Linked DNA regions of Hyphomicrobium denitrificans ATCC 51888. The protein of the gene in region 1 interacts with the protein of each later gene in a pairwise test. Links are inferred from orthologs where the notes say so. Each region holds a gene or a part of one and is shown in the gene's direction. Other genes may lie near its edges.

What was found.
Region 2: the proteins of ligA (region 1) and leuS interact in binary tests that used the Escherichia coli proteins (3 or more experiments, as listed by UniProt). The link is inferred for Hyphomicrobium denitrificans ATCC 51888 from one-to-one orthologs.

What each region holds. Positions count from the first base shown.
Region 1 is NC_014313.1:250,905-265,248, forward strand. The notes cover bases 5,070-7,973. They hold ligA (NAD-dependent DNA ligase LigA), read left to right. Parts: upstream 5,070-5,404; coding sequence 5,405-7,543; downstream 7,544-7,973. Other genes in these bases: HDEN_RS01210 (outer membrane protein assembly factor BamD), read left to right, coding at 5,070-5,313; HDEN_RS01220 (aminopeptidase P family protein), read right to left, coding at 7,570-7,973. Outside these bases: HDEN_RS01190 (cell division protein FtsQ/DivIB), read left to right, coding at 1-82; cell division protein FtsA, read left to right, coding at 93-1,349; cell division protein FtsZ, read left to right, coding at 1,419-3,038; lpxC (UDP-3-O-acyl-N-acetylglucosamine deacetylase), read left to right, coding at 3,307-4,251; more of HDEN_RS01210, read left to right, coding at 4,462-5,069; more of HDEN_RS01220, read right to left, coding at 7,974-9,381; HDEN_RS01225 (50S ribosomal protein L11 methyltransferase), read right to left, coding at 9,425-10,300; HDEN_RS01230 (TMEM143 family protein), read right to left, coding at 10,306-11,769; HDEN_RS01235 (J domain-containing protein), read left to right, coding at 12,080-13,348; HDEN_RS01240 (hypothetical protein), read right to left, coding at 13,480-13,677; HDEN_RS01245 (ATP-dependent helicase), read right to left, coding at 13,943-14,344. UniProt on the Escherichia coli protein: DNA ligase that catalyzes the formation of phosphodiester linkages between 5'-phosphoryl and 3'-hydroxyl groups in double-stranded DNA using NAD as a coenzyme and as the energy source for the reaction.
Region 2 is NC_014313.1:3,363,562-3,378,178, reverse strand. The notes cover bases 10,702-13,878. They hold leuS (leucine--tRNA ligase), read left to right. Parts: upstream 10,702-11,053; coding sequence 11,054-13,678; downstream 13,679-13,878. Other genes in these bases: HDEN_RS16270 (hypothetical protein), read left to right, coding at 13,665-13,878; fic (protein adenylyltransferase Fic), read right to left, coding at 10,702-10,792. In the rest of the region: HDEN_RS16325 (FtsK/SpoIIIE family DNA translocase), read right to left, coding at 1-2,026; HDEN_RS16320 (helix-turn-helix domain-containing protein), read right to left, coding at 2,277-3,071; HDEN_RS16315 (MBL fold metallo-hydrolase), read left to right, coding at 3,150-4,166; HDEN_RS18425 (C40 family peptidase), read right to left, coding at 4,224-4,799; HDEN_RS16305 (aldo/keto reductase), read left to right, coding at 5,144-6,169; ppk2 (polyphosphate kinase 2), read left to right, coding at 6,279-7,202; HDEN_RS16295 (hypothetical protein), read right to left, coding at 7,305-8,237; HDEN_RS16290 (YggS family pyridoxal phosphate-dependent enzyme), read right to left, coding at 8,371-9,051; HDEN_RS16285 (GlcG/HbpS family heme-binding protein), read left to right, coding at 9,181-9,585; more of fic, read right to left, coding at 9,644-10,701; more of HDEN_RS16270, read left to right, coding at 13,879-14,237; holA (DNA polymerase III subunit delta), read left to right, coding at 14,281-14,617.

The sequences.
Region 1 (14,344 bases):
GCGCGCGGCCGATGGCAAGCCGGCGCAGACAGCAGCCCTCGATGCGTCCGCCAGGCCGCCTCTAACCATCAGCTCACGATAGTAGGATGCCAATGGCTGATAGGCGCACGTACCGGACGTTCGGGCTTCTGGACATCGGCACCAGCAAAACGGTTGCCGCCGTGATGGTGGCTGAGCAGGGCCCGTCGCTGTCGGAGCCATCGCTTCGGCTTGCGGGCCTCGGTCTGCAGCGGTCGCGCGGCGTGAAAGCCGGTGTGCTGACCGATCTCGACGAGGCCGAGTCCGTCGTTCGCGCGGTTCTCGCGCAGGCCGAGCGTGCGGCCGGCGTTTCGGTCGGCAATTACACGGTTTCAGTTGCGGCGGGGCGGCTCGCCTCGGCGCACTGCACGGCGCGTATCGACGTCGAGACGGGCCGCGTTACGCATGACGATCTGCAACGGCTCATGGCGGCGGGCGAAAGCTATGCCGAGCGCGACGGCCGTACGCTCCTGCATCTCAATCGCCTCGGCTATGAGCTCGACGGCGTCGGCGGCGTGCGCGATCCGATCGGGTTTTCGGCGCGGCGCATGGCGGCCGGCCTCCATGCCGTAACGGCGGACGAAGGACCGCTGCGCAATCTCCTCGTCCTCATCGATCGCTGCTACGCCGAATGCGACGGTCTCGTCGCGTCGCCTTATGCGAGCGCGCTGGCGGTCACGACGGAAGAGGAACGGCAATTCGGTGTGACATGCATCGATTTCGGCGCGGGAACGACCACCCTCGCGCTCTTTGCCGATGGTGTTTTCGCCGGCGTCGAGGCGATCCCGGTCGGCGGCCAGCATCTGACGTACGACATCGCCAGGGCGTTGCAGACGCCACTCGCAGAAGCCGAGCGAATCAAAACGCTTTATGGCACACTGCTCAATGCCCAGTCCGACGAGCACGAATCGATTTCCTATCCGGTGGCCGGAGAGGAAGACGAGGGAAGCTTCGAAACCACCAAGGCGCGGCTGACGGCGATCATCCGGCCGCGCGTGCAACAGCTCTTGGGACTCGTGCGCGAGCGCTTGGCGCTCAATGCGGCGGGCCGATTCGCGGGAGACAAGATCGTTCTGACGGGCGGAGCCAGCCAACTCCTCGGACTTTCGGAATTCGTCGCCAACGAATTCGGCAGGCACGTGCGTGTCGGTCGGCCTCAGGACCTCGTCGGGCTGAACGCCAGCCTCGGGGGACCGCAACTCGCGACGCTTTCCGGGCTCGCGGTTCTCAGCGCCCGGGGAAGCAACGAATTGAGTACGCCATCTCAGCGCAAGGGTTCGAAGCAAGGATATCTCGGCCGTGTCGGAACGTGGCTGAAGCACGCATTCTGATTTTTGGACTGACTAAGGTGCCGGAGCCGTTCCGGAGCGACTTCGACGATTATCAAATTTGAGGGTGCCATGAGCATCAAGCTGCAACTGCCGACGCTGGTCGATATGAAGCCGAGGTTGACCGTCATCGGGGTCGGAGGCGCGGGCTGCAACGCGGTCAACAACATGATCGCGGCCGGACTGCAGGGCGTCGAGTTCGTCGTTGCCAACACGGATGCGCAATCGCTCGCGGCATCGAGCGCCGAATACCGGGTTCAGCTCGGAGCCAACCTGACCGAGGGGCTCGGCGCCGGGTCGCGGCCGGAAATCGGAGAAGCGGCGGCGGAGGAAGCCATCGCCGAACTTCGTTCGCATATCGCCGGATCGCATATGGTTTTCATCGCCGCTGGAATGGGCGGCGGAACGGGAACGGGGGCCGCGACGGTCATCGCGCGGGCAGCGCGCGAGGTCGGGGCTCTGACAGTCGGCGTGGTCTGCAAGCCGTTCGCGTTCGAAGGCGCGCGGCGGATGCGCATCGCCGAAGCCGGGGTGCAGTCGCTGCGCCAGCACGTCGATACGCTGATCGTCATCCCGAACCAGAACCTGTTCCGGATCGCCAACGAGCGGACGACGTTCGCGGAAGCGTTCGTGCTGGCCGACCAGGTCCTCTATTCCGGCGTCGCCTGCATCGTCGAGCTGGTGCTCAAGGAAGGCTTGATCAACCTCGATTTCGCCGACGTTCGCACCATCATGAGCAATATGGGCGCAGCCATGATGGGAACCGGCGAGGCGACGGGCGAACGCCGCGCCGTTCTCGCCGCCGAGGAAGCCATCGCCAATCCGCTGCTCGACGACGTGACCTTGCGCGGCGCGCGCGGTCTGCTGCTGTCGATTTCGGGCGGGCGCGACATGACCCTTTACGAGGTCGACGAGGCGGCGAGCCGAATTCGCCAGGAAGTCGATCCCGAGGCCAATATCATCGTCGGCGCTACGTTCGACGAGCAGCTGGGCGACCGAATCCGGGTTTCGATCGTCGCGTCCGGCATGAATCGCCCGAACGAGCAGATCGCAGCGCCGCGTGCGCCGCAGCCGGGATTTGTTCCCAATCAAGCGCCGGCTCCGGCCGCACGGCCCGCTCATCCGGCTCAGCCCACAGAATCTTTCGCGCCGCAGAATCCCGCAACCGTACCTGCACCGCCAGGAGATCTACAGCGTCGACTTGCGGAGGCGTTGCAGCCGGCGGCGCCAACTATCCAGAATTATTCTAATCCGAGCGAAAGCGAATCACGCCCGACTCAACGCGACAGCTGGATCGCTCCCGGCAACGTGATGATCGAAGACGGGCTCGAGAATTTTCCGCCGCTCACGGGAAATGCATTGTTGCGGACGCCGCCGTTGCCGTCAGCAGGCGTTGGATCGTCCGCGACTCATTCTTTCGAACCGCAAGCGCCGGCTGAATTTCAGCGTACGTCGCGTCGCCTCCCTGCGATCGAAGATTTTCCTCCGCAGGCGCAGAAGGAATGGAATGCGCATCACGGCGCCGCCGCCGGGGGACGTGCAGAATCGTCAACAAAATCTGGCCTTTTTGGACGTTTGGCAAATCTCAGCCGCAGCGTGAAGTCCGGTCAGCATAGGGACGGCTCGCGGTCGTCCGATGATGACATGGATGCGGGTGCGAAGCAGATTGTCGGCAGCAGAGAGCGGCGCTAAATCGGCGCCTGCATCAAGTCGCAAAGAGCGTCAAGTCGAGTTGCTAAGACGTAACAGAGTGTAAGAAAGCGTGATTTGTCGGTGTTAAGCGAAGCAGTTAGCTTTTGTGCATCGACTTCTTGTGCTGAACCTTTAGACAGTACTGACACGGCCAAACAAGGTCGGCGGGCTGGCAAAAATAAGAAGGCACAGCGCACAGGTCAGGGGGTGGTCGGCCGCATTAATGCTGGGGAGCAGCGGCCCACCAATAAATGAGGGACGGCGCTGTATGTCGAATCGATTCATCGGTGCGCGGCAAACCACGCTTGCCCGCGAAATCCAGTTGACAGGCACGGGGGTGCACAGCGGAGCTCCGGTATCACTTACACTGCATCCAGCAGAAGCTGATACTGGGCTCCGCTTTCTCGTTACGAAACGAGGAAGAGTCATTTCGGAAATCGCGGCGCACGTTGCCAATGTCAAAAATCTGACGCTCTGCACCGTTATTGGTGATGAAGCAGGTACGACGGTCGGAACCGTCGAGCATCTTCTCGCCGCTTTGCGTGGTCTCTCGATTGATAATCTCTATATCGAGATCGACAGCAAAGAAGTTCCGATCATGGACGGCAGCTCGGCGGAATTCGTCGAGGCGATCGACCGGGTCGGCATCCGGGAGCTTTCCGAGCCCCGCAAATACATCAAAGTTCTGAAATCGGTTCGTGTCGAAGAAGGCGGCTGCTGGGGCTCGCTTGAGCCTTACTCCGGCTTCCGCATGGACGTCGAAATCGACTTCACCTCGCCCGTCATCGGCCGCCAGCGGCTCCAGTACGAGATGAGCCCGGGCATTTTTCGTCACGAAATTTCTCGCGCTCGCACGTTCGGCTTCATGAGCGACGTGGAGAAGCTGTGGAAAGCCGGTCTGGCGCTCGGCGCCGACCTCTCCAACACCGTCGCGATCGGCGACGGCAAAGTGATGAACCGCGAGGGGCTGCGTTATCCCCAGGAGTTCGTCCGTCACAAAATGCTGGATGCCGTGGGTGATCTCGCGCTCGCCGGTATGCCGCTGCTCGGCGCTTATCGCTCGTACCGTGGCGGTCATCGCCTCAACTCGATGGTGCTGCAGGCGCTCTTCTCCGACGCATCGAACTGGGCGGTCGTGCAGGCCCCCAAGACCCGCGCAACCCGCGCGCCGGTCCAGATCACGGCTCCGGCAGCTCTCGCTGCTGCCGAATAGGCCTGAAGGTCGTTGCGATACCGGCGCTTCACGCCGGTATCGGCCTGGAATGCACCACATTCCACCGATAAAATAACCTGGGGTTACGGGCACTCGACGGACTTGCTCTAGTCTTTCAGAGCGCCCGGAGAAATGTTATCCGGGATGCTCACTCGTCAGCCCGTTGGCGATGAGTGGGAAAGTGCGATCAGGGTGGGAAGTACGCGGCGCATGACATTCGTGGGGAACCTCAGAAGAACTTTGAGCGCCGTTGCCGTCGTTGCCGCGCTGGCTGGCGCAGGCTGCGCCTCGAACAAGCTCGATACGTCAGCGCTCAATCCCGATCCACCGTCGAAAATGTTCGCCAATGCCGACGCGAAGATGTCGAGCGGCAGTTTCGATGATGCTGCGAAGCAGTTCGAGGCTGTCGACCGCGAGCACCCGTATTCGCCGGAAGCGCGCAAATCGATCGTCATGGCGGCTTACGCCTACTATCGCGCAGGCAAGACGCCCGAGGCGATCGCATCGGCTGAGCGTTACGTCGCGCTGCATCCGGGCACGAAAGAAGCGCCGATGGCGCATCACATCATCGCCATGTCCTACTTCGACGATCTGAAGACGGCGAACCGGGATCAGACGGCCGCTCGCAAGGCGCTTGAGCAATTCAAGATCCTGCGTACGCGTTTCCCGGAGAGCGAATATTCGCGCGACGCCGACAACAAGATCCGTATCTGCATGGATAACCTTGCAGCGCAGGAGATGGAGGTCGGGCGCTACTACCTCAACCAGCACAATTACGTCGCCGCGATCAATCGCTTCAAAACCGTCGTGAGCGATTATCAGACGACGGCGCATGTCGAGGAAGCGCTGGCGCGTCTGGTCGAGTCCTATATGGCGCTCGGAGTCGTCACCGAGGCGCAGAACGCGGCGGCAATCCTCGGGCACAACTATCCCGACAGCAAGTGGTACAAGGATTCCTACGCCCTCCTGCAGTCGGGCGGCGTCGGTCCGCGTGACGATTCGGGTTCGTGGCTCTCCAAGGCCTGGAAGTCGGTGCCGAAGTTCGGTTTGGGTAGCGGCTGACGACGCGCGATTGCTGATATTTCTTTGAAGTTTGACAACGCGGCGGTTTTTGCCGCGTTTTCTATTTTCCGCAGTATATTCCCTGGCGGCGATGGCTAAGAAAACGCAAAAGCGCTCTTCTGGATCGGTGCGTCCGGCTTCTCCGGGCGCGACAAGCGTTGAAGACGAAATCGCCCGGCTGTCGGCGGAAATCGAACGCCACGATGAGCTCTACTACCGTAACGATGCACCCGAAATTTCGGATGCCGACTACGATGCGTTGCGCCGCCGTCTCACCCAGCTGGAAGACGCTCATCCCGAGCTGAAGCGTGCCGGAAGTCCGAGTGAGAAAGTCGGTTCCGCGCCGGTCGCGGCGTTCGGCAAGATCGCGCACGACGTGCCGATGCTGTCGCTCGGCAATGCCTTCGACGATCAGGACGTCGTCGATTTCGTGCAGCGCGTTCGCCGCTTTCTAAATCTCGGCGAGAGCGATGAGCTCGAAATCACGGCCGAGCCGAAGATCGACGGGCTTTCGATTTCGATCCGCTACGAAGGCGGTCGGCTCGTGCAGGCTGCGACGCGCGGAGATGGCGCCGAGGGTGAGAACGTCACGGCCAACGTCAAGACGATCAAGGACATCCCGCACCTTCTCGTCGGCAAGGATGTTCCGGACGTCATCGATATCCGCGGCGAGATTTATCTCGGGCACAAGGATTTTGAAAAGCTCAACGCGGCGCAGGCTGCGAGTGGCGGCAAGGTTTTCGCCAACCCGCGAAACGCGGCTGCGGGATCTTTGCGGCAATTGGATTCGTCGATCACGGCACAGCGGCCGTTGCAGTTCTTCGCGTATGCGTGGGGCGCGGCTTCGAAGCTTCCGTCAGATACGCAGCGCGGCGTCGTCGCAGCGTTCAAGTCTTGGGGGCTGCCGGTCAACCCGCTGATGGAGATCACGCGAAGCCCGGATGAGCTTCTCGATTATTATCGCGGGATCGAGAGCAAGCGCGCCAAGCTCGACTACGACATCGACGGTGTTGTCTACAAGGTCAACCGCCTCGACTATCAAGAGCGGCTCGGGTTCGTGTCGCGCTCGCCGCGCTGGGCGATCGCGCATAAATTTGCGGCCGAACGGGCGACGACGGTTCTGAACAAGATCGATATCCAAGTCGGCCGCACGGGTGCGCTGACGCCGGTCGCGAAACTGGAGCCGGTGACCGTCGGCGGCGTCGTCGTCTCGAACGCGACGCTGCATAACGAAGACGAGATTTCGCGCAAGGACATTCGCGAAGGCGACACGGTCGTCGTACAGCGCGCCGGCGACGTCATTCCGCAGATCGTCGAGGTCGTGCTCGACAAGCGGCCGCAGCACGCCGCGCCTTATAAATTTCCTGCGGTCTGTCCGATATGCGGCAGCCACGCGGTGCGCGAGTCCGATGAAGAGGGAAACGCAGCGGACGTCGTTCGCCGCTGCACCGGCGGCCTCGTGTGCGGCGCGCAGCTGAAAGAGCGCCTGAAGCATTTCGTTTCGCGCAACGCTTTCGACATCGAAGGACTTGGCGGCGAGAAGATCGAGTTTTTCTTTGAGACCGGACGCATCAAATCGGCGGCTGACATTTTCACGCTCGAGAAGCGCGATCAAAAATCCGATGAGCCGCTGACGAAGGTTCGCGGCTTCAAGGAGACCTCGGTCAACAAGCTGTTCGCGGCCATCAACGCGCGGCGGACCGTGCCGCTCGACCGCTTTCTGTTCGCGCTCGGCATCCGTCACATCGGCGAGACGACGGCGAAGGATCTCGCCAAGGCATACGGGACGTTCGAAGCGTTGCGTGCAGCGGTCGATGCCGCCATCCAAGGCGGCAAGGGCAGCGAAGCCTATCAGGATATCGACAACATCGAAGGCATCGGTGAGACGGTCGTCGATGCGTTGATCGACTTTTTCAGCGAGCAGCACAACCAGGAGCAGCTCGATGCGCTGCTGAAGGAAGTGAACGTCACGGCGTTCAAGCGCGTGCAGGTCTCGTCGCCGGTGACGGGCAAGACGGTGGTTTTCACCGGCACGCTGACCAAACTGACGCGCAACGAGGCGAAGGCGCAGGCCGAGCGTTTGGGCGCGAAGGTGTCGGGTTCCGTCTCGAAGAAAACAGACTACGTCGTTGCTGGCGCGGAAGCCGGGTCGAAACTCGACAACGCGCGTGCGCTCGGCGTCATCGTCCTCGACGAGGACGGATGGCTTGAGCTGATCGGGAAAGCCTAAAGGCTCGAACGTGGTTTGCGAGAAGATCAGATCGGAAGCGTCGCTTGTTCAAGCCAGTCGCGCGTCGCGCGGTCGAGCCCGTTAGCTAACGTCTCGAAGACGCGCCGGTGATAGGCATTGATCCAGTCGCGTTCGTTCTTATCCAGCATATCGACGTCGATCAGGCGGCGGTCGATCGGAGCAAGCGTGATTGTTTCCAGCCCCATCATCGGCCGCTCACCTTCGCCGATCTGTTCCGGCTGAGTGACGAGCACGACGTTTTCGATGCGGATGCCGTAGGCGCCGACTTTGTAGAAGCCGGGCTCGTTTGAAATCAGCATGCCCGGCTGCAACGCGACCATGCCAGCGCGTGAAATCGACTGCGGGCCTTCATGGACGGAGAGATAGCTTCCGATGCCGTGGCCGGTGCCGTGGTCGAAGTCTTCGCCGATTGCCCACAGCGCGCGGCGTGCGAAGGGATCGAGGTCGATGCCGCGCGTGCCTTTCGGAAAGCGCGCCGTCGAGATCGCGATGTTGCCTTTAAGAACGGCGGTGAAGTGGCGCTTCATGTCGTCGGTCGGTACGCCGATGGCAACCGTGCGCGTGATGTCGGTGGTTCCGTCCTGATATTGCGCCCCGCTGTCGATCAGGAACAGCTCGTTCGGCTCGACCTTGCGATTGGTTGCGTCGGTGACGCGGTAGTGCACGATCGCGCCATTCGGTCCGGAGCCCGAGATCGTCGGGAAGCTGATTTCGCGCAGCATATTCGTCTCGCGGCGAAACGCTTCGAGCTGGCGGACGGCGGTGATCTCGTCGAGCGTGCCGCTCGTTGCATTGTCGTCGAGCCAGGCGAGGAAGCGCGCCATCGCATAGCCGTCGCGGATATGAGCAGCGCGCGTTCCGGCGATTTCGGCTTCCGACTTGATCGCCTTGGGCAAGATGCAGGGGTCCTGGCCGCGCGAGATCGCGGCGGCGCCGAGCTTCATTTCGAACCAGAAGCTTGCGGTCTCCGGATCGAGGCGGACTTTCTTTCCTTGCGCCTTGAGCGCGGCGATGCGCTCGGCCATCGCCTTCGGCGGTAGCAGTTTCGCGACCGGCGCGACATGCGCGCGGGTCTCGGCATCCAGTCGCTGCGGATCGATATAGAGTTCGGCCTTGCCGGTTGCGGGCACGACGGCGAATGCGAGGACGACCGGATTGTGCGCGACGTCGCTGCCACGAATGTTGAACAGCCAGCAGATCGAATCCGGCAACGTGAGAATTGCAGCGTGCTGGCCGTCCGTCTTCAGGCGCGCCTGAATGTCCGCGAGTTTATCCGACGCCGCGCGGCCCGCGAGCGTCAACGGCTGCGCGATGACCGGGTTGGCGGGAGCTTTCGGCCGCGCTTTTCCCCATAACGTGTCGATCGGATTTTTGGGAAGCGGTTTGAGCTTGATCTTCTTAGGCGCCAGGGCTGCCTTAAGGCGTGCGATCTCGCCTGCCGTATGGTTCCAGGGATCGAAGCCGATCGTCTGGTTCTTGCTGAGGGCGCCGAGAAGCCATTCCGACACTCGCGCGCGCGGCAGAAGCGAGACTTCGAATACGTCCGTGTCGGTTTCAGCTTTCGCCTGCACGGTGTAACGGCCGTCGATCAACAGCAGTGCGGACTTCTTCGTCACGACCGCAAGGCCGGCGGAGCCGGAAAATCCCGTCAGCCATTGCAAGCGCTCGGCGCAGGCGGGAACGTATTCGCCCTGATGGCAATCGGCGCGCGGCACAAGCACGGCGTCGAGCTTTGCCTTGGTCATCAGCGCGCGAAGCGCTTTGGTGCGTTCCGCGACGTGATCGGGTCCGGACTGGGTTTGGAATGTCTGAAACATGACGACGGTTCTAGGCGGCTGTCGTGGCGCGGGCAACGGCGATTTAACGGCGGGCGAACGTCAGCGTCGACCAGCCGGTGATGCGGTCGTGGCGCTGCAGCGTGAAGCCCTGCGTCAGATAGCTGGCGATTACTTCCGGCGCCTGCGGAATGAGAATTCCGGACAGCACGAGCGTTCCGCGTTGCGCGACGGCGCGAGAAAAACTCGGCGCCAGTTGGATCAGAGGTCCGGCGAGGATGTTCGCAATCAGGAGATCGAACGGCGCGCGGCTGCGGATGTCAGGATGCGTCGTGGCGCTCGCCTCGGTGACCTTGATCTGGCGGGCGACGCCATTGATGCGGACGTTTTCGGCTGCAACCTTGACCGATTGCGCATCCATGTCGGCAGCGACGATGCGGGCGTGCGGGAGCGACTTGGCGACGGCGATCGCGAGCACGCCCGATCCGCAGCCAAGGTCGAGAACGGGGCCAAATGTGTGCGATCGCACCAAGCGGTCGATGGCCAGCAGGCAGCCGAGCGTCGTTGCATGGTGGGCCGTGCCGAACGCTTCGCCCGCGTCGATCAAAATCGTGTTGGGTCCGCGCGCGACGCGGTCGCGATCGTGACTGCCGTGGATCGTGAAGCGTCCTGCCCGGACGGGCGGGAGTGCTGCTTGCGAGATCGCGACCCAGTTCAAATCGGGGACGTCTTCGGTGGTGAACGCCGGCAATGGTTCGGGGATGAACCCGGCCAACTCGCTTGCGATATCTCGCGGGCCTTGCGCCGTGTCGAAATAGGCTTCGACGCGCCAGCGCTCCGGTCCGTGCTCGAATATGGTCAGCGCGTCGGGCGGGGGCTCGAGAAAATCCTGCATGGCGTTGCCGGTCGCATTGGCTTGCGCGCGATCGGTGAAGTCGGCCGCGAATTTTCTGAACGTCATGGATTTCAAGCCGCCGAGGGTGGATTCCTTCCTTCGAACTCATAACCCTCGGAAGGAATTGGATCTGGAAGATAGTCGAGGAACTGGTCCCATTTCTCGTCGATGTGTTTCGCGGCCTGGGCCGGCGGCAATGTGACAAATGTTCCGTCGGCATTTTCGACGACGATGCCGTCGCGGATCAGGCGGTCCAGCGCGTCGTCGATTTCAAAATCAACTTTGATGCCGAACGTCCGCGTTAAATAAGATTCGATCGCCAGATCGATGGACGGAAGGTCGGCGCGCGTCGCCTTTTCCTTCGCCAACACGCTGTAGAGAAGCATTTCTTCCTTCAAGTCTTCCTCGGCGCCGCGCGCGGCGATCTTGAGGATGACGCCGCGGTTGTCGGCCATCGTGTGGAAGTAAAGGTTCTGCGCCATCACGACCATATAGCGCTGCTTCTGATTGAAGAAGCCCATCGCCTGTCTGGCCGCGATGCCGCCCAGGCCCGCGAGCGCTCCGGCAGCTGCAATTGGATTGCTCGCGAGAAGCGCGATTTTTCCAGCCGCTCCGAACGCGCCCATGCCGAGACCGCCGCTAGCCGTCACGCCGAGTCGCAGCTTATCCAACGAGCGGAAGCGCACTTCCGTATTCGGAAAAATCATCTCGACGTCGGTGCGAGGGATGTTCTTGAAGAGTTTGAGATAGATGTTCTTTTCGGAGATGCCGGGCGGCATGTGGTTGCGTGCGCGCTGTACCGTCTTTTCGGCGCTGGCACGGTTGCATTTTTTTTCGCGCATCACTTCTTCTACGCGCGTTTCAAACGGCTTCAGCTTGAACATGATGAAGAGGCGTTGGAAGATCGGAACGTCGAATTCTTCCTTGCGCAGGAATTTCCGAATGCTGCGGCGTTCGTATTTCTGGTTGGATGCGCCGCGATAGTAGATCACGATGCGCTCGAAAGCCTTCATGTCGACGTTTAGGTCGAGGCCGTAGTGGCTGTCGCGCGTCAGGATCATCTCGACGTCGGTCGGATCGATGCGCTCGTAGTTGGCGCGCTGCAGAAGGCTTTCCACGCCCTCGAACACGCGGTGCTTGAGAACGTCGCGATCGTCATCGGAAAAGTTGCGCGTCATCAGCAGGTCGCTATCGGGCGAGAACGTTTCGTAAGTCTGTTCGAGATCGAGGAGCAGCGCGAAATATTGCTGCTGGCGCCAGTAGTCGAGGTAGCGGAAAAAGCGGCGCGCATCGGCGGCCTGGCCCGCGGGCCATAGATACGGCAACGTCAGGCGATCCAGCAGCGCAAATCTTGTTACGGGAATGAAGCGTTCGCGTTTGCGCTTGTCGTCGGCTTCGAGAACGTCATGGGCCGGCTTGGACTCTTGTCCTTCGCTGACCGGCGCGGGTCTGGCGTCGAGGTCTGTCAGATCATGAAGGCGCTGGAACAGCCCCTGCTTTTGGTACAGACGGCCATTCGTCATCTCTGCCGACATCTCAACGCAACTCCCGTCGTATTCCCGTTATCGGACGAATTCACCCCTCGCCCGGCCCCTTACCTCTTAGCGATACGGCAATGCTTGTCGAGAAGTCGCAAATCATCCGCGCGCAAAGATGACCGATCCCGCTTCGAAGCGGCTTTTTTGCAGCGCCATCGACTCCCGCCTGCCTTGATCACGACTAGAGCACAAGCTCCCGATGTAGGAAAACGGTTCATAACTTTCGCAATCGCCACAGTGGCGCCTACGTTACGCTAGGATCATGGCTAAGCGGGACGTATCGAGGGGTGCTTCTTGGGGGCCGTGTATGGGGGCGTTACGAGTACTACTTCTGGTTATCGCGACTGTTGCAGTCGTGTTGCCCGCGGGCGCTGACGACCTCGTCATGCCCTACGCATGTGCCATCGACAGGGGCACGCCGCGTCTCACGGCTGCCGAGCCTACAACCTATGAGATTATCGGTTCTCGCGAAGACATGCCCTTTTCGGCTTGCCGGTCGGCGGCTGCGGGAAGCTGCGAAACGATGATGGTCCATAAATTCACCATCGACTGCGGGGGACAGAAGATCGCCTGGAGTAAGGTCGCTGCCGCAGGACGCGCTGCGGGCGTCGATCTTCCGGCGCGTTTACCGCCGGGCTTCGCTCCGGTCAGCCGGTTCAAGGGACGCTTCGTTCTGCCGGGATTTGGCCGGACGACGCGCCTTCCGAAGGTCGAGACGCAGGCGCTCTCGGCGGACAGCGTGGCGGAGACGAGTTCCATCGCTCACGACGCCGACGAACCGCGCTGGGTGACGGTGATCGATCCGGTGATGCAGGCGTCTGCAAGCGGCGGCGCATTCAAGGTCGCGGGCGTGATCTCGACGCTGCTCATTTCGCTGATGGCGGCATGTCTGTTCATGGCGCGCCGCCGGATGCCGCTCTCCTATGATTTTGCGCGGGCGGCGCAATTTTCAGAGGCATCGCCCGAGCCGCTATGGCGCTCGGCTGGCCGGAAGTTCGCCGGCATGACCAGTGCGTTTCAGCGAAGCTTCGCCGGTGTTTTCGAGCGATCGGCGGCCGATGCGTCGAGGAGCAGCGGAACGGATGGGGTCGCCAGGCTTCTGGATGCCGTTCACGCGCGCGTCGTCGAAACGGAACTTCTCATTGCGTCGCTGCCCGCCGATCTGCTTTTGCGCGATGTTCTGCAGACCGAACTCGATGCTCTGCGGAGCCGTGTCGCCGACGTTTCACGGCGGGCCGATCAAATGGGCGAAAAGCGCGCAAGCTCGGTGTTGCGCGCCATGCTGAAGGATCTCGATCGGATCACACGGATCGTGCAGGGGACGACACGGAAAGACGAAGCCGCGACGTCGCGTGTTGCCGATGTTCCTTCGACGATTTTCGAAGCCTACCGCATCCTTGGGCTCAATCCCGAAGCTCCTCCCGTCGCGGTGAAGAAGGTCGTCGACGCGCTTCGCATGTCGTGGCACCCCGATCATGCGCGGAGCGAGCCTGACCGGCGGCATCGCGAGGAGCGAATCAAGCAGATCAATGCGGCTTGGGATTTGCTGAAAGGCGTGAGGGTCGAGGCGGCCTGAGTTCGCCAGATAGGTCCGCTACGCAGGATCGACATCCGGGATACGAAAACGGCGCCATCAGAGCGGCGCCGTTTGAATGGCCTGGATTTTTGCTTCAACGCAGAACGTTGGCAAAGGCGCGGGACGACGCCTTAAGCCGAGCAGCGATGCGCAACCGGCAGATTTCTAATCTGCTCATCGGTTAGCGGGACTATGTCATGCACAGCCATCGTCGCGACCTCGGGCTTGGCTTGCCCCCGCTTCAATACGCCAAGGCGCAGGGCGAGTTGTTCGCTAAGTCCGCGGATGACGCCGATCTTACCTCTCAACGGAAAGCGGTAAGTGCTCATGGATAGCTCCTCTCAAGGACTCTACCCTCCCAAACAAAGATTCCCCATGTAGGTTGCACGCCCGCGCGCTTCACCTCGTGGATTGTACGCAGACAAACTAACCTTTGACCGCCGCAGGCAGAGTGCGGCGCCAAAACAACGGTCAATTGCTGATGAACCCCCACAGCTCAACGAGCTGTTATACTGTGGCACAAGAATACGGCAAGAAAAAGAAACCTGCGGCGAAAATTAGGTCGGGTTTGAGTATTTTGCTGTTATAATTCAGTTATATAAGGTCAACGAAACTGGCGACGACCCGCTTGGTCGAGCCGTCATCAAAGTTGATGGTCAGCTTGTTGCCGTCGACGAGTGTCACCGTGCCGTCGCCGAATTTCTCGTGGCGAACGCGGCTTCCGTTGCGAAAATTCGGGGCGTTGGCCGTCGAGGCCGCAACCAGTTCGCCTTCGAGCGTGATCGGCGTGCGCGCCCGTTTTTTCGTATCGCGGCCGCTGCTCCAGGACTGCTGAGCCCGTTGCCAGCCCGGTGTCTTATAATTGGAGCCGAAGGGTTCGGAGCCGCTCGCGCGGTCGAAACGGCTCGGACCGAAGGGATTGCCGTAGCCGTAGGTCGCCCGGCCGCCGTAGGGCATCTCGCTTTCGATCACGTCGACGGTTGCCTCGGGAAGCTC
Region 2 (14,617 bases), 3.1 Mb from region 1 along the record:
CGAAACCCGTCTGCACACGGCGCGACAGGATTTCGCCGCGCTTCTTCGCATTGCGCACGCGATTGTTGAACACGTCGATGTTGCGAACCGAAAGCGCCGCCATCTGCTTGTAGCGCTCTTCCATTTCGCGAACTGCCCAGTTCAAGGCGGCGACGGCTTTATGCGGATCGGTGATGACCGGCGTCAAAAGATGCGGAATGCCGTTGTAAACCGACAGCTCCAGCATCTTCGGATCGATCATCAGCAAGCGGCAATCGTCGGGCGAATGACGATAAAGCAGCGACAGCACCATCGCGTTGATGCCGACCGACTTGCCCGAACCCGTCGTGCCCGCGACGAGCAGATGCGGCATGCGCGCGAGATCGGCGACAACAGGCTCGCCGCCAATGGATTTGCCAAGTCCGATCGGCAACGTCAGCGCGTCGGATTTGAACGGATCAGCTTCGAGGATCTCACGCAGCAGAACGGTTTCGCGCCGCGCATTCGGTAGTTCGAGCCCGATCGCATTGCGTCCGGGAACCACGGCGGCACGCACGCTCGCGAGACTCATCGAGCGCGCGATGTCTTCCGCGAGCCCGATGATGCGCGACGACTTCGTGCCGCGCGACGGCTCGAATTCATACAGCGTCACGACCGGACCCGGCCGAATATCCTTGACCTCGCCTTTGACGCCGAAGTCAGCGAGCACGTCTTCCAGCAGCCGCGCGTTGCCGCGCATGACCGTTTGCGACAGCTCGGGATTTGGTTTCGCCGCGGTCGGACGCTTGAACATGTTGAGCGACGGCCGCTTCCACTGCGGGGCCGCGCGATTTTTGAGACCGCCGAGCAGCCCGCCCGCGGCTTTCGGAGCCGCCACAGGCTCCGGCGCGGCTGGCTGCGGGACCGGCGGTTGTGCTCGGGATACTGGAGGCGGAGGTGCGGACGGCGCGACGCGGCCCTTCGCGGACGCCGGAGCAAAGCGCGCCGCAATCGCACGGCTCGAGTCTTCAATATTGTCGTCGAACGCGTAGATCGGATCGTTTAGATCATCGACCGGAACGTCCTCGACACCATGAGAAGCTGCCGCATGCGAAACAGCGCCGTGCGGCACAGCCGGTGCAGCCGGATGCCGCTCGCGCGCCGGCGATGCAGCCGCCGCTGCCGGCATCGCAAGCGTATGGGCTGCGAATTCGGTCGGCCCGCTGCGCGGATCGTCATGCAGGCTATCGATCTCGAGACGGCCGAACGCATCGGGAGCATGGCTGAGGCTCGGCTCGGCCGGATGCGGCGCGCCGTAAGATTCAAGAGAGGTGTACGACTGATCGTCGGCCGCGGCGCCTCGGAAACGCGCCCACAAACCCGTCGCGGATGTCACCGCAACAGCGGGCGCTGTCCGGATGATGTCCGCGCGCGGCTTCGTCATCGCCTGATGGAATGCGGCGCCCATCGATTTGAAGAACGTGCGAACGATAGCTTCGGCCTCGAAGCCCATCGCTTTGCCGGCAGTCTGAAAAGCAGCAGCAGCCAGGACAAGGCCCGCCGCGATCGGCGCGCGCTCATCGCTCAAGATGCTGAAGACCTTGGTTGCGAGATGCAGCAACGAATCTCCGAGCAATCCGCCATAACCGTGCCGCAGCGGCCAGCCGTCGAAAACGGGGAGCGCCGAGATGGAGCCCGCAAATGTCAGAATGGAGATCGGATAGAAGCCAAGCTTCGAGCGTCCGCCCGCGACCTGTTCGGTACGGAGCAATTCGATGCTCCAGACGAACGGCGCGATCAGCGCGACGACTGCCCCGAAGCCGAGCGTCTGAAACAGAAGATCGGAAATGATCGCGCCGACCGGCCCGGCGAAATTGCGTGCTTGGACCGTCGTCGTGTGCGTGAGGCTCGGGTCGAGAACCGACCACGACGCGAGGCTCGCCCAGACCACGAGCGTCGAGGCAAGCAGAAAGGCTCCGCCGAAGCGGCCCATCCAGCCTAAAAGCCGGTCCTCCAACGACTGCGGCAGCAGTCTACGAGGATCGATCCCTCTCGTATCCAGCGACATCTCAGCGAACGTACTTCTTTGACGCAGCACGGAAATCGTGCGTTCGAGCGATTTCTGGAATTGTCGCTAGACTTCGCCTTCGCTGCTTACGCGCACGTCGGGTACAGTCTTGGATCAACGCCAAAGGCCGCCGCAGTAACCTTGACGCCGCCGGGTTGCCATATGGTTACCGCTGCCGACCATTCGACTCGGATTGAGCCATTGAATTCGCGGGGATATCAGTTGCACCAGCAAGCGCTCGACATGGAAGTCAGCGCCGGACGTTCGCCAGGCTGCGAGAGGCGGGGGCACCGAAGATGCGGCGGAACTCGTGCGCGAAGTGGGCCTGGTCGCAGTAGCCCGCAGCGTGCGCCGCCGTCGTCAGATTGGAGCCGCCCACGACATCGCGCACCGCCGCCCGCATCCTGAGCCAGCAGAGGTAGCGGCGATAGGGAACCCCGACCTCCGCCTTGAAGACATGCTGAAACCGCGACGTCGAGATTCCCGCGTCGACGGCAGCCGTTGAAACCGACGGCAGATCGTCGCCATCGCGTGCGAGGCTGTCGCGACCGGCCAGCGCATCGACGGCACGAGCGATGCGGGGATCAATCTGCCGCCGTGCCCGCGCGTTCGAAAAATCGACGAGGTCAACAATCGCCGGCGCGACCCATGTCGCGCTGTCCGGATCTTCATAGATCGCGCGAAGAGCCGCGACTTCGCCGTGCCGGCTGATCAACGCGCCCGGAAGCTCCTCGACGTCGCGCATCAACGTCGCGAAGCCCTCGGCGGAAACAACATTCGGCTCGCCGTAGATGACGGCGAGCGGCCGGCCTCCGGCATCGAATTCATAAGGTATGCCGGCGCGGATGACGGCCATTCGGCACGTGACCCACCGCCCTTTGCCGACCCTCAGTTCGAAATCATCATAGAGACCGGCGAGCAGAACCGACGTGCTGTGGCTGTGCAGCGTGTTGCGCCCGAGACATCCCGCAAACAGCATGCGCGAGGTCCCGACATGCCACAACGGCTTCAAGTCCTGAACGCCAGTTGCAGCAGATTGATACAAGCGCAGTTCTCCGCCCGCGGATTACCTTAGACCTTCGCACGACAGTCTAACGTCCGAACGGTCCGGAGGCCACAAACTATGAGCGATACGTCAGAGCCGATAAAGCGACCCTTCAACCTCGATCGCAGACAGCTGCTCGCGGCGAGCCTCGGGCTTGCCGCCGCACCCGCGCTTTCTTTCGCAACGAGTTCGAACGCCCGCGCCGCAGCGGCGCTCCTAGGATCTGCACAGCCGAAGTTCTACCGCTTCAAGCTCGGGGATTTCGAGATCACGACGATCTCCGACTCGGACGTTTTCATCGACGGACCGTTTCCGCTTATCGGCGGCAACGCCAGCGAGCCCGACGTGCACGCGCTGATGCGCGACAATCTCTTGCCCGAACGCAAATATCAGCCGGGCTTCACGCCGACGATCGTCAACACCGGCAAGCAGCTGATCTTGCTCGACGCCGGCAACGGCGCCAACGGCTTCGTGCCACGCCCCAACGGCGGATGGCTTGCGGCGCAGCTCGGACCGGCAGGCTTCAAGCCGGAAGACATTGATGTGGTGGCGCTGAGCCACGGCCACCCGGACCACGTCGGCGGCATCATTGAAAACGGCAAGCCGCTCTTTCCCAACGCGCGCTATGTCATCGGGCAGATCGAGCACGATTTCTGGACGCCGGAAGGCAAGCTGCCGGATGACCTGGAAAAGTTCGCGCAGGTTTATCGCGCCAACTCAAAGCCGGTGATGGAGAAGATAAACTTCATCAAGCCGGGCGACGATGTCGTGACCGGCATTCGCGCAATCGAAGCCTATGGCCACACACCCGGCCACCTCGCCTTCATGATCGAAAGCGGAGGCAAATCGCTTCTCTGGTGGGGAGATTGCGCGCATCACCAGGTCGCGTCGCTCGCACGTCCCGACTGGCATTGCGTCTTCGACGCCGACAAACCACTGGCCGCCGCTACGCGTCGTCGCGTGTTCGACATGGCCGCCACCGATCGCCTTCCGGTGATCGGCTATCACATGCCGTTCCCGTCGATTGGCTTCGTCGAGAGAACTGCCCCCGAGAGCTACGGCTGGCTCGCACACACCTATCAGCTCAACCTCTGAGCCGAACCGCAAGCGCCTGGGCAGACCGAAGCCTCGGTCTGCCCAATGCGACTTCGATTAGCCGACGCGGAAGACGGCGCCCGCAACCGAGCGTGCACGCTCGCGCACGGCATTGCCGTCGTTGCCGGACTTCACGATCCACTGACCGTTCGATGCCCGCCCCGTGATGATGCCGACGTGATGCGGCCACACGACCACGGCGCCGACCTGCGGACCGCTCGAGCGACCGTAACGCCGCCAGTTGGCTGCCAGATTATATTCCGGACCGCCCCCGAGCTGGGTGCGCATCCACCAGCCGCACCATGCGCGCGGACGACCGCCGACACCTGCCGACGCGTAACGGCGCCCCGTATGCCGCTGCGCATAACGACGGCTTACGCCCTGCCGATGTGCATATCTGGAATTCTGATTAATCACGCGCCGTCCGTAAGAACCGCGGTAGGAATGACTTGCGTATCTGTGGCCCCGCCGTTGCGAATAGCCGCGGTTCGAATACCGCTGCTTCCCCGACCATTTCGCATGGGTCCGCTCAATCCGATGACTATTATAGCCCTTGTACGGATGAGCCTCGACCGACGGAACGCCGACAATGACTGCCAGCAGCGCCGCCACTGCGAACAAGCTCAATCGCATGGTTACTCTCCTCACTTGTCTTAACAAACGGCGCGCATCGAGCGTCGTAATGCGGCGGAAACAAGGGAGGATTCGCCGCGCGACATATCGTCGTCGACGTTTGCAACTGGCACGCGTGTCGATATTTTTCGGGGCTTTTTCGGACCTTAACGGCGATTAATCAGTATCCAGATGGTCCGATCGCTACCAATAAGCGAAAAAATTGTGAAGATTGCGAACGGAATTGGCAATTCCGTGATCGCAATTGTTTCTAATTTACATGCCTATTTGATGAGTGCGGTGTGGCGATGTTCCGCATTCGCGCGCCCTGAAAAAGGCAATTGCCAGCATTCGAGGAACTCATAATGGAATATCGACGCCTCGGCTCGTCCGGATTGACTGTTCCACTCCTTTCTTTTGGCGCGGCGACGTTTGGCGGCGCGAGCGAATTCTTTCGCGCCTGGGGTTCGACGGACGTCACGGCAGCCCGCCGGATGATCGATCTCTGCCTCGACGCCGGCGTCACATTATTCGATACCGCCGATGTCTATTCCGACGGCGTATCGGAACAGGTTCTCGGTGAAGCCCTCAAAGGCCGCCGCGATAAGGTTCTCATCTCGACGAAAGCCACGTTCCGTTTCAGCAACGCCCCCAACGACGTCGGCTCGTCACGTTTTCACCTTTTGAAATCCTGCGACGAAGCGCTGAAGCGCTTGCAGACGGACCATATCGACATTTTCCAGTTGCACGGCTTCGATGCGATGACGCCGCCGGAGGAAGTGCTGTCGACACTCGATCAATTGGTGCGCGCCGGCAAAATCCGCTACGTCGGCGTTTCCAATTTCTCCGGCTGGCACTTGATGAAATCGCTCGCCGTCGCCGACCGCTACGGCTATCCGCGCTACGTCGCCAATCAGACATATTATTCGCTGCTCGGCCGCGACTATGAGTGGGAGCTGATGCCGCTCGGACTCGACCAGGGCGTCGGCGCTCTCATTTGGAGTCCTCTCGGCTGGGGACGTTTGACCGGAAAAATCCGCCGCGGTCAGCCGCTGCCCGAGACGAGCCGCCTGCATCAGACGGCCGACAAAGGACCGCCTATCGAGGATGAGCGTCTTTTCCGCATCGTCGATGTGCTCGACGAAATCGCGAAGGAAACCGGCAAGTCGATACCGCAGATCGCGCTCAACTGGCTGTTCCAGCGCCCCACCGTTTCGAGTGTCATTATCGGCGCGCGTGACGAGAAGCAGCTCAAGGACAATCTCGGCGCCATCGGCTGGAACCTGACGCCGGAACAGGTCGCCAAGCTCGACGCCGCAAGCGAGACGACGAAACCGTACCCATATTGGCATCAGTCCGGCTTCAGCGAACGCAACCCGTCTCCGGTCTGAGACGAACAGGATTTTCGAGCCGCGCCAAAGGCTAACACTGTCATAAGCCTGTCATCGGGTTCGCGTGTCTATGGCCGGTATCGCCGAAGAGACCGCCACAGGACCAAACATGATTGACGAACGCGAGAAGTACGACGGCATGGCAGCGCGCATCGAAGCTGAGATTGCCGACAGCCTCGATGAAGAACTCGAGATGGAGCTGGACGACGATCGTCTGCAAAAGCTCATCGACGGGAAAGAGCAATCAGACAGCGACAGCGCGCTCGATCGCAAAGTCTATTTCCAGGAACTGTTCCGCCTGCAGCGTGAGCTGATCAAATTGCAGGATTGGGTCGTAACGCAGAAACTGAAAGTCGTCGTGCTCTTCGAAGGGCGCGACGCTGCAGGCAAAGGCGGCGTCATCAAGCGCATCACGCAGCGCCTCAATCCGCGCGTCGTGCGCGTCGTGGCGCTCCCGGCGCCAAGCGAACGCGAACGTTCGCAATGGTATTTTCAACGCTACGTTCCGCATCTTCCGGCGGCCGGCGAAATGGTTCTGTTCGATCGCTCCTGGTACAATCGCGCCGGCGTCGAACGCGTCATGGGCTTCTGCTCGGACTCGGACGTCGAAGAGTTTTTCCGTACCGTTCCCGAATTCGAAAAGATGCTCGTGCGCTCCGGCATCACGCTCATCAAGTACTGGTTCTCGATCTCCGACGACGAACAGCATCTGCGCTTCCAGATGCGCATTCACGATCCGATCAAGCAGTGGAAGCTGTCGCCGATGGATCTCGAATCCCGGCGACGCTGGGAAGCCTACACCAAAGCCAAGGAAGCGATGCTCGAACGCACGCACATTCCAGAGGCGCCGTGGTGGGTCGTGCACGCCGACGACAAGAAGCGCGCGCGCCTCAACTGCATCAGCCATCTCTTGACGCAAATTCCCTATCAGGAAGTCGTGCGCGCGCCGATCGCGCTTCCGGATCGCGTGCACAATCCCGATTATCTGCGTGAGCCCGTGCCGGACGACATGTACGTGCCGGCCAACTATTGATCCGCGAGACCGTGCTTTGAAAAACAATTCGGCGGGCGATGCCAAGCATCCCCGCCGATATTTTTATGCGAACGCCGGCGAGCCTTCGCCGAAACGCGATGCTCAGCGGATGCGCCGCGGATTCATATAGAGATCGGCTTCCTGACGCTGGATATTGGGCTTGATGCGCCCGTCGCGAATGTCATGCGCCAAGGCTTTTACGTGGCGTCGTGCCTGGCGATTGAAGACGATCATGCCCGTAAACAGCTTCATCACCTGAATGAGACGCGGATCGGCATGATCGCCACGCACCTTGCAGCGCCATCTGCCGCCGATGGTCAGAATGGCGCCATCGATATGGCCCACATGCTCGTCGTGCTGGTTGATGAGGGTGTAATCGCCGCCAAGATTGATGAAGTCGCGCCGGAACCGATAGAATTTCGGCTCACCGCCCTCCATCAGAAAAAATGAGAAGTTCTCCGGCAACAGCGGCCATTTGTTTGCCGATCGCTCGAGATAGACGAGATAGTCGTCTTCGCTGGTGTTGATCGAATACGTGGTCACCGGAACGCCGCGCGCGCCAAGCGTCTGCTGAATCGAACGGCCGAGCATCATGTCCATGCTCGCTTTCCAGTTTAGCGTGTCGGAGAACAGCTTGAACACAAGTCGCTTATCCATGCCCGACGCGTCTTTCCAAATCTCCTTGCGATAACCGAGGACGCCGGTCCGCGTGCCGTTCTCGATGATCTCGGCGAAGATATCCATGTCGGTGGTAAACTGGCGCGACTTGCCGCGATTGCGCTCACGCTTCCACGGACCGAACTCGATCGAGTTGAAGTTCGTGATCCAGACGTTGACCTCGAAATCGTACCACTTCTTGCGCGCATCGGTCGTCGCGTCTTTTTCGGCTTTCTTCAGCTTCGAGACGGCGGCCTTGCTTGTGGTGGCGTCCTTGCTCTTCTCGAGAATTTCCGCTCGCACGTCACGGGCGGCTTCCGCCGCCGACGCATTTGCCTCAGCTTCGATCGGATCTTTCTTCTGAGAAGACGCGGTCATGTCGAGCCCCTATCGCGCACCGGCCCAAATACGCAGCCGAATCAGCGACGGAGCCTAGCACCGCGACTCGAGATCGATGCGGCGGCCACAAAAAATGCAGTGGGAAACGACCGGCGTGCTTCACACACCCGCTTTACCGTCCCCCGAATATCGCGCTCCCGACGCGAACGTGCGTGGCCCCGAAGGCAATCGCCGTCTCGAAATCGCTACTCATGCCCATGCTGAGGCTTTTGAGACCGCCTTCTTTCGCGAGCTTCGCGAGAAACGCGAAATGCACCGCCGGCTCTTCGTCCACCGGCGGAATGCACATCAGCCCGACGATCGGCAGCTTGAGATCCGATCTGCAAAAATCGACGAACGCTTTCGCCTCGCTCGGCGGCACGCCGGCCTTTTGCGGCTCTTCGCCCGTGTTGACCTGCACGAAAAGTTTGAGCGCCCGCCCCTGCCGCGAAATTTCTTCCGCAACCGCGCGCGCGATCTTCTCGCGATCGATCGTATGAATGACGTCGAACAGCGCGACCGCGTCCTTGGCCTTGTTCGATTGCAACGGCCCGATCAGATGCAATTCGACATCCGCGAACTCGCGCTTCAGCTCCGGCCACTTGCGCTCGGCTTCCTGCACGCGATTTTCGCCGAACACGCGTTGCCCCGCAGCCAGCACCGGACGCACGGCGTCGGCGTCGAAAGTCTTTGAAACTGCAATCAGTTCGATATCTGCTGGCGAGCGCTTGACCGCCTCTGCGGCCGCGACGATCTCATGCCTTACGCGCTTTAACCTATCCGGCGCGGTATCGTGGTAGGTGTCGTCTGTCACGCTCTGTCCCTGAACTGCTCACCCTCTCCATAACGCTTCCGCCGCTTGAAGAACAAGTGTCGCAATGGTGTGCGGAGAGCCAACGCATATATGCGCATCGTCATCTTTGGATCGACAACAGGAGCCCCCATGCTGAAACTCGAAGACGCCCGCCGCATCATTGACGCCGCCGAGAAGAAGGCAATCGAGATCGGCCAGCCGATGAACATCGCTGTGGTGGACGAAGGCGCCAACCTCATCTCCCACATCCGCATGGACAAAGCCTGGATCGGCTCAATCAACATCGCAATCAACAAGGCGTTCACCGCGCGCGCGTTCAACATCTCGACCAAGGAACTCGCCGACAACAGTCAGCCGGGCGATCAGTTTTATGGCATCCACGTTTCGAACCACGACCGCGTCATGATCTTCGCGGGCGGCATCCCGCTCAAGGATCAGAACGGTGTCGTGATCGGCGCCATCGGCGTCTCGGGCGGCAGCGGCGTTCAGGACCAGACCGTCGCCGAAGCCGGTGCCGCGGCGCACACCTGCTGACACTTGCCTTTATGAGTTGAAGGATTGCTGCGGGTCGCACGTCACGTGCGGCCCGTTCTCATTTCTTCGACTGCGCCGATGCCGCCGGCTCGATCTTCGCAAAGGCATCGAATGTGTTGGCGTCGCCGCTGAGAAGCGCCGCATAGCGCACGTTGAGAAAAAGCTTCTCGCGCCCGACTTTGATTTCGCGCAGCACGCCGATGGCGACGAGATGCTTCAGATCCCGCGATGCCTTTTCCCGATGCGCAAGTCCGCGTTCGACGACATTCTGAATGCGGCTGTAGGGCTGCATGAAAATGACGTCGACAAGTTCGCGCGTATAAATCTTCGGCGCCGCGTCGCGGACATAAGCAACCGTCGCATCGATGAGATCGTAGATCGCGCCGATCTTTTCCGCCGTCCATCGCGCGGTATTCTCGATGCCGTCGAGCATGTAGAGAATCCACGCCTCCCAGGCCTGCTTCGTCGTTACGTCGAGAAGCAGCCGATAGTAGTCCGCCCTGTTCGCAAGAATATACCTGCTGAGATACAGCGTCGGCAGGTCGAGCAATCCCTGCTCGATCAGAAACAGAATGTTGATGACGCGTCCCGTGCGGCCGTTGCCGTCGATAAAGGGATGAATGGCCTCGAACTGATAATGTCCGACGGCCATGCGCACGACGGGATCGAGCTCCGTCGCGTCATTCAAGAAACGCTCCCAGTTCGCGAGCAGCTCGCGCAGCAGAACTTCGCCTTCGGGCGGCGTATAGATCACGTCGCCGGTATTCGTGTTGCGAAGCTTCGTGCCGGGCACGCTCCGCACATCGAGATCGACGCCCTTGAGGTCGGAACAAATATCGACAGCGGTCCGCGTCGTAATCGGCCGATGCGCTAATGTCTGAAAGCCAAGCTGCAGAGCCGATCGATAGCGCGACGCTTCTTTGGTGGCCGGGTCCGCGTCGCTGTCGTCTTTCAAACTGGCGTCGCGGAACAGTGCATCGCTCGTCGTGACGATGTTTTCGATCGCCGAGCTGTCCTTGGCTTCCATGATCGGGATCGCATTGATGAGAACGCTTTGATCCGGAATGCGGCGGCCTCGCTCCTTGAGCGCGGCAAGCGCGGCGTGCACCGACGCGCATTTTTTCAGGACGGCTTTCGTCTCCAAGTCGCCGGCAGGCGGCAGCTTGGGCAAAGCATTATAAGGACTAGTCGGATCGAAAGTTTTCATGTGTCGGCAATTCCGGATCTCGCCGACACGTCAGCCCGATATGTCGGCGGCAACGACATATGACCAATACATGTCGTGAAAACAATATTTATACGACATATTATAGGGGATATGTCGGACGCTACGACACGTTCTCCATATATGTCGCAGAAACCGCATTATTGCGACATATCAGCCAGCGAAGCCGACGACTTGACCCTCTCGACCTTTCGGGCTTTTTACGGCGCTAACCAATTCAAAATCCCAGAAAGAATGGGCCCCATGGCCACTGAACGCTACAACGCACCCGACCGCGAACGTTATTGGCAGCATATCTGGGACAAAAACCAGATTTTCCGCGCCTCCGAAGATCACAAGCAGGCCAAATGCTACGTCCTCGAGATGTTTCCCTACCCCTCGGGACGCATCCATATGGGCCACGTCCGCAACTATGCGATGGGCGATGTCTTTGCCCGCTTCAAGCGGGCAAAGGGGTTCAACGTCCTGCATCCGATGGGCTGGGACGCATTCGGCATGCCGGCCGAGAACGCCGCGATGGAGCGCAAGGTCCACCCGGGCACATGGACCTACGCCAACATCGACACGATGCGCGGCCAGCTGAAGTCGATGGGTCTGTCGCTCGACTGGTCACGCGAGATCGCGACCTGCTCGCCGAACTACTATCGCCATCAGCAGAAGCTGTTCCTGGACCTGCTGAAAAAGGGCCTCGCCTATCGCAAGTCCTCGAAGGTCAACTGGGACCCGGTCGACCACACCGTTCTCGCCAACGAGCAGGTGATCGACGGCCGCGGCTGGCGCTCCGGCGCGCTGGTCGAACAGCGCGAGCTGACGCAATGGTTCTTCAAGATCACCGACTACGCCGAGGAATTGCTGAGCGACCTCGATACGCTCAACAACTGGCCCGAGAAGGTGCGCCTGATGCAGGCGAACTGGATCGGACGCTCCGAAGGCATGCTGATCCGCTGGGCATTGGACAAGGACACGGCGCCCAAAGGCTTCTCCGAGCTTGAAGTCTACACGACGCGGCCCGACACGCTATTCGGCGCATCGTTCCTGGCGGTCGCCGCCGATCATCCGATCGCGCGCGCCGCCGCTGAGAACAATCCGGCTCTCGCCGCGTTCTGCGACGAGTGCCGCCGTCTCGGAACCTCGGTCGCCGAAATCGAGGCCGCCGAAAAGCGCGGCTTCGATACCGGCATTCGCGCCGTGCATCCGCTCGACAAATCCTGGCAGCTGCCGGTCTACGTCGCGAACTTCATCCTGATGGACTACGGCACCGGCGCCATCTTCGGCTGCCCGTCGGGCGATCAGCGCGACATGGATTTCGCGCGCCGCTACGAGCTTCCGGTCGTGCCCGTCATCCTGCCGCCGGGTGAAAACAAGGACACGTTCGAGATCAAGAACAAGGCCTATTCCGAAGACGGCACGATGATCAATTCGCGCTTTCTCGACGGCCTGACGATCAAGGCGGCCTTCGACAAAGCTGCCGATATTCTCGAACAGCAGAAACTGGCGAACCGGCCGCAGGGCGCGCGCAAGGTCAATTTCCGCCTGCGCGACTGGGGCATCTCGCGCCAACGCTATTGGGGCTGTCCGATCCCCGTCATCCATTGCGAAAAATGCGGTGTCGTCGGCGTTCCGGAACAGGACCTGCCAGTGACGCTGCCGGAGGACGCGACCTTCGACAAGCCGGGCAATCCGCTCGAACGGCATCCGACGTGGAAGCACGTCAAATGCCCGACCTGCGGCGGCGACGCGACGCGTGAAACCGACACGATGGACACCTTCGTCGATTCCTCCTGGTATTTCGTGCGCTTCACGGCGCCGGAAGCGAAGACCCCTGTCGACAAGGACGCCGCGCATTACTGGCTGCCGGTTGACCAATACATCGGCGGCATCGAGCACGCGATTTTGCATCTGCTCTATTCGCGCTTTTTCGCGCGCGCCATGTGCGACACCGGCCACCTGAAATTTGCGTCGAACATCCGCGAGCCGTTCTCGGCCCTCTTCACGCAAGGCATGGTGACGCACGAGACGTACAAGTCTCAGGACGGTTTCTGGCTGTTGCCGAACGACGTTCGTCTCGAGGGCGAAGGCGCCAGCCGCCAGGCGATCGAGATCGCGACCGGACGTCTCGCCGCCATCGGCGCCATCGAAAAGATGTCGAAGTCGAAAAAGAACCTTGTCGACCCCGACGACATCATCGCCCATTACGGCGCCGACTGCGCCCGCTGGTTCATGCTGTCCGACAGTCCGCCGGAACGCGACGTAATCTGGACGGAAGCGGGCGTTGCGGGCGCGAGCCGTTTCATTCAGCGCGTCTGGCGTCTGATGGACGACATCCTCGAAGCTTATCCTCAGAAGCCCGACAAACGTCCCGACACGTTTGGACCGGATGCGCTGGAGCTTCGCAAGGCCGGACATCGCGCGCTCGACAACGTCGGCAAGGCCATCGAAGCCCTGCGCTTCAACGTGGCCGTCGCCAACATCCACGAGTTCTCGAATGTTCTCCAGACCGTTCTAACCAAGAGCGAACCGGGCCTCGCCTGGACCGCGCACGAGGCCGGCGCCCTGTTGGCTTCGATGATCGGCCCCATGATGCCGCATTTGGCGGAGGAATGCTGGGCGCGGCTCGGTTACAACACGCTGCTCGCGAACCAACCGTGGCCGGCCGTCGAACCGGACCTACTCGTTGACGATCAAGTGACCATTGCCGTACAGGTGAATGGTAAGCGACGGGACGAGCTCGTGGTTTCGCGCACTGCGAAATCCGAGGAGGTGGAAGCGGCAGCGTTGAAGCTGGATTCGGTGGTCCGTGCCCTTGATGGCCGCGCCCCGAAAAAAGTCATCGTTGTCCCGCAAAGGATCGTGAATGTCGTTGGGTGACGGGATGAGGGGGCAGACAGGGGCTCGCCGGTCGAAGTACCGGACCGGGCTGCTGTCGACGTTTGGCATTGCCGTAATCTGCGCCCTCGCCGGCTGCAGCGACGGCGCCAGCTTTCGCCCGCTCTATGGCTCGGCGGCCCTCGGCGGCGCCGCGACCCAGGAAAAGCTCGCGACGCTCGACATTGCCCCGATCCCGGGCCGCGTCGGCCAGAGAATTCGCAACGAGCTGATCTTCCAGACGACCGGCGGCGGCAAAGCTCAAACGCCGCAATACCGGCTCGACATCGCAATCCGCGAATCCGTGGTCTCGACACTCGTCATGACCAACGGCAACGCGGGCGGACAGATCTACAGCATCGAAGCCTCGTACAATCTGATCCGGCTGAGCGATAAGAGCGTCGTCGCCTCGGGCAAGAGCTACGGCCGCGCCTCGTTCGATCGCGTCACGTCGATCTTCGCCAACGTCGAAGCCCGCCAGGACGCTGAAAATCGGGCGGCTTCGTCGGTCGGCGAAGAATTGCGCACGCGCCTGCTCGCGATCCTGTCTTCGACCGCCTGATCGCGCGCCTAAGACAAGCGCCGTTTATTCGTGAGCTTCCCGCATGGTCGCCATCAAGGCTCATCAGGCCGAGTCGTTCATGAAGTCGCCGCCGGCGCAATTGGCGGCGGCACTGTTCTTCGGCTCCGATCCGGGACTTGTCAGCGAGCGTTCGACGGTGCTGGCGCGCACCCTCGCGGCGCGCGAAAACCCGCCCGGCGAAATTCTGCGGCTCGATGACTCCGAACTCGACGAAGATACGGGCCGCCTCGAAACCGAGCTGCAAATGCGCCCGATGTTCGCCTCGCGCCGCATCGTTCGCGCCATCGCCGGACGCCGCATCTCCGCACAGCTTCTGAAGCCAATTCTCTCGTCCCCATTCGAGGGCCTGCTGATCGTTG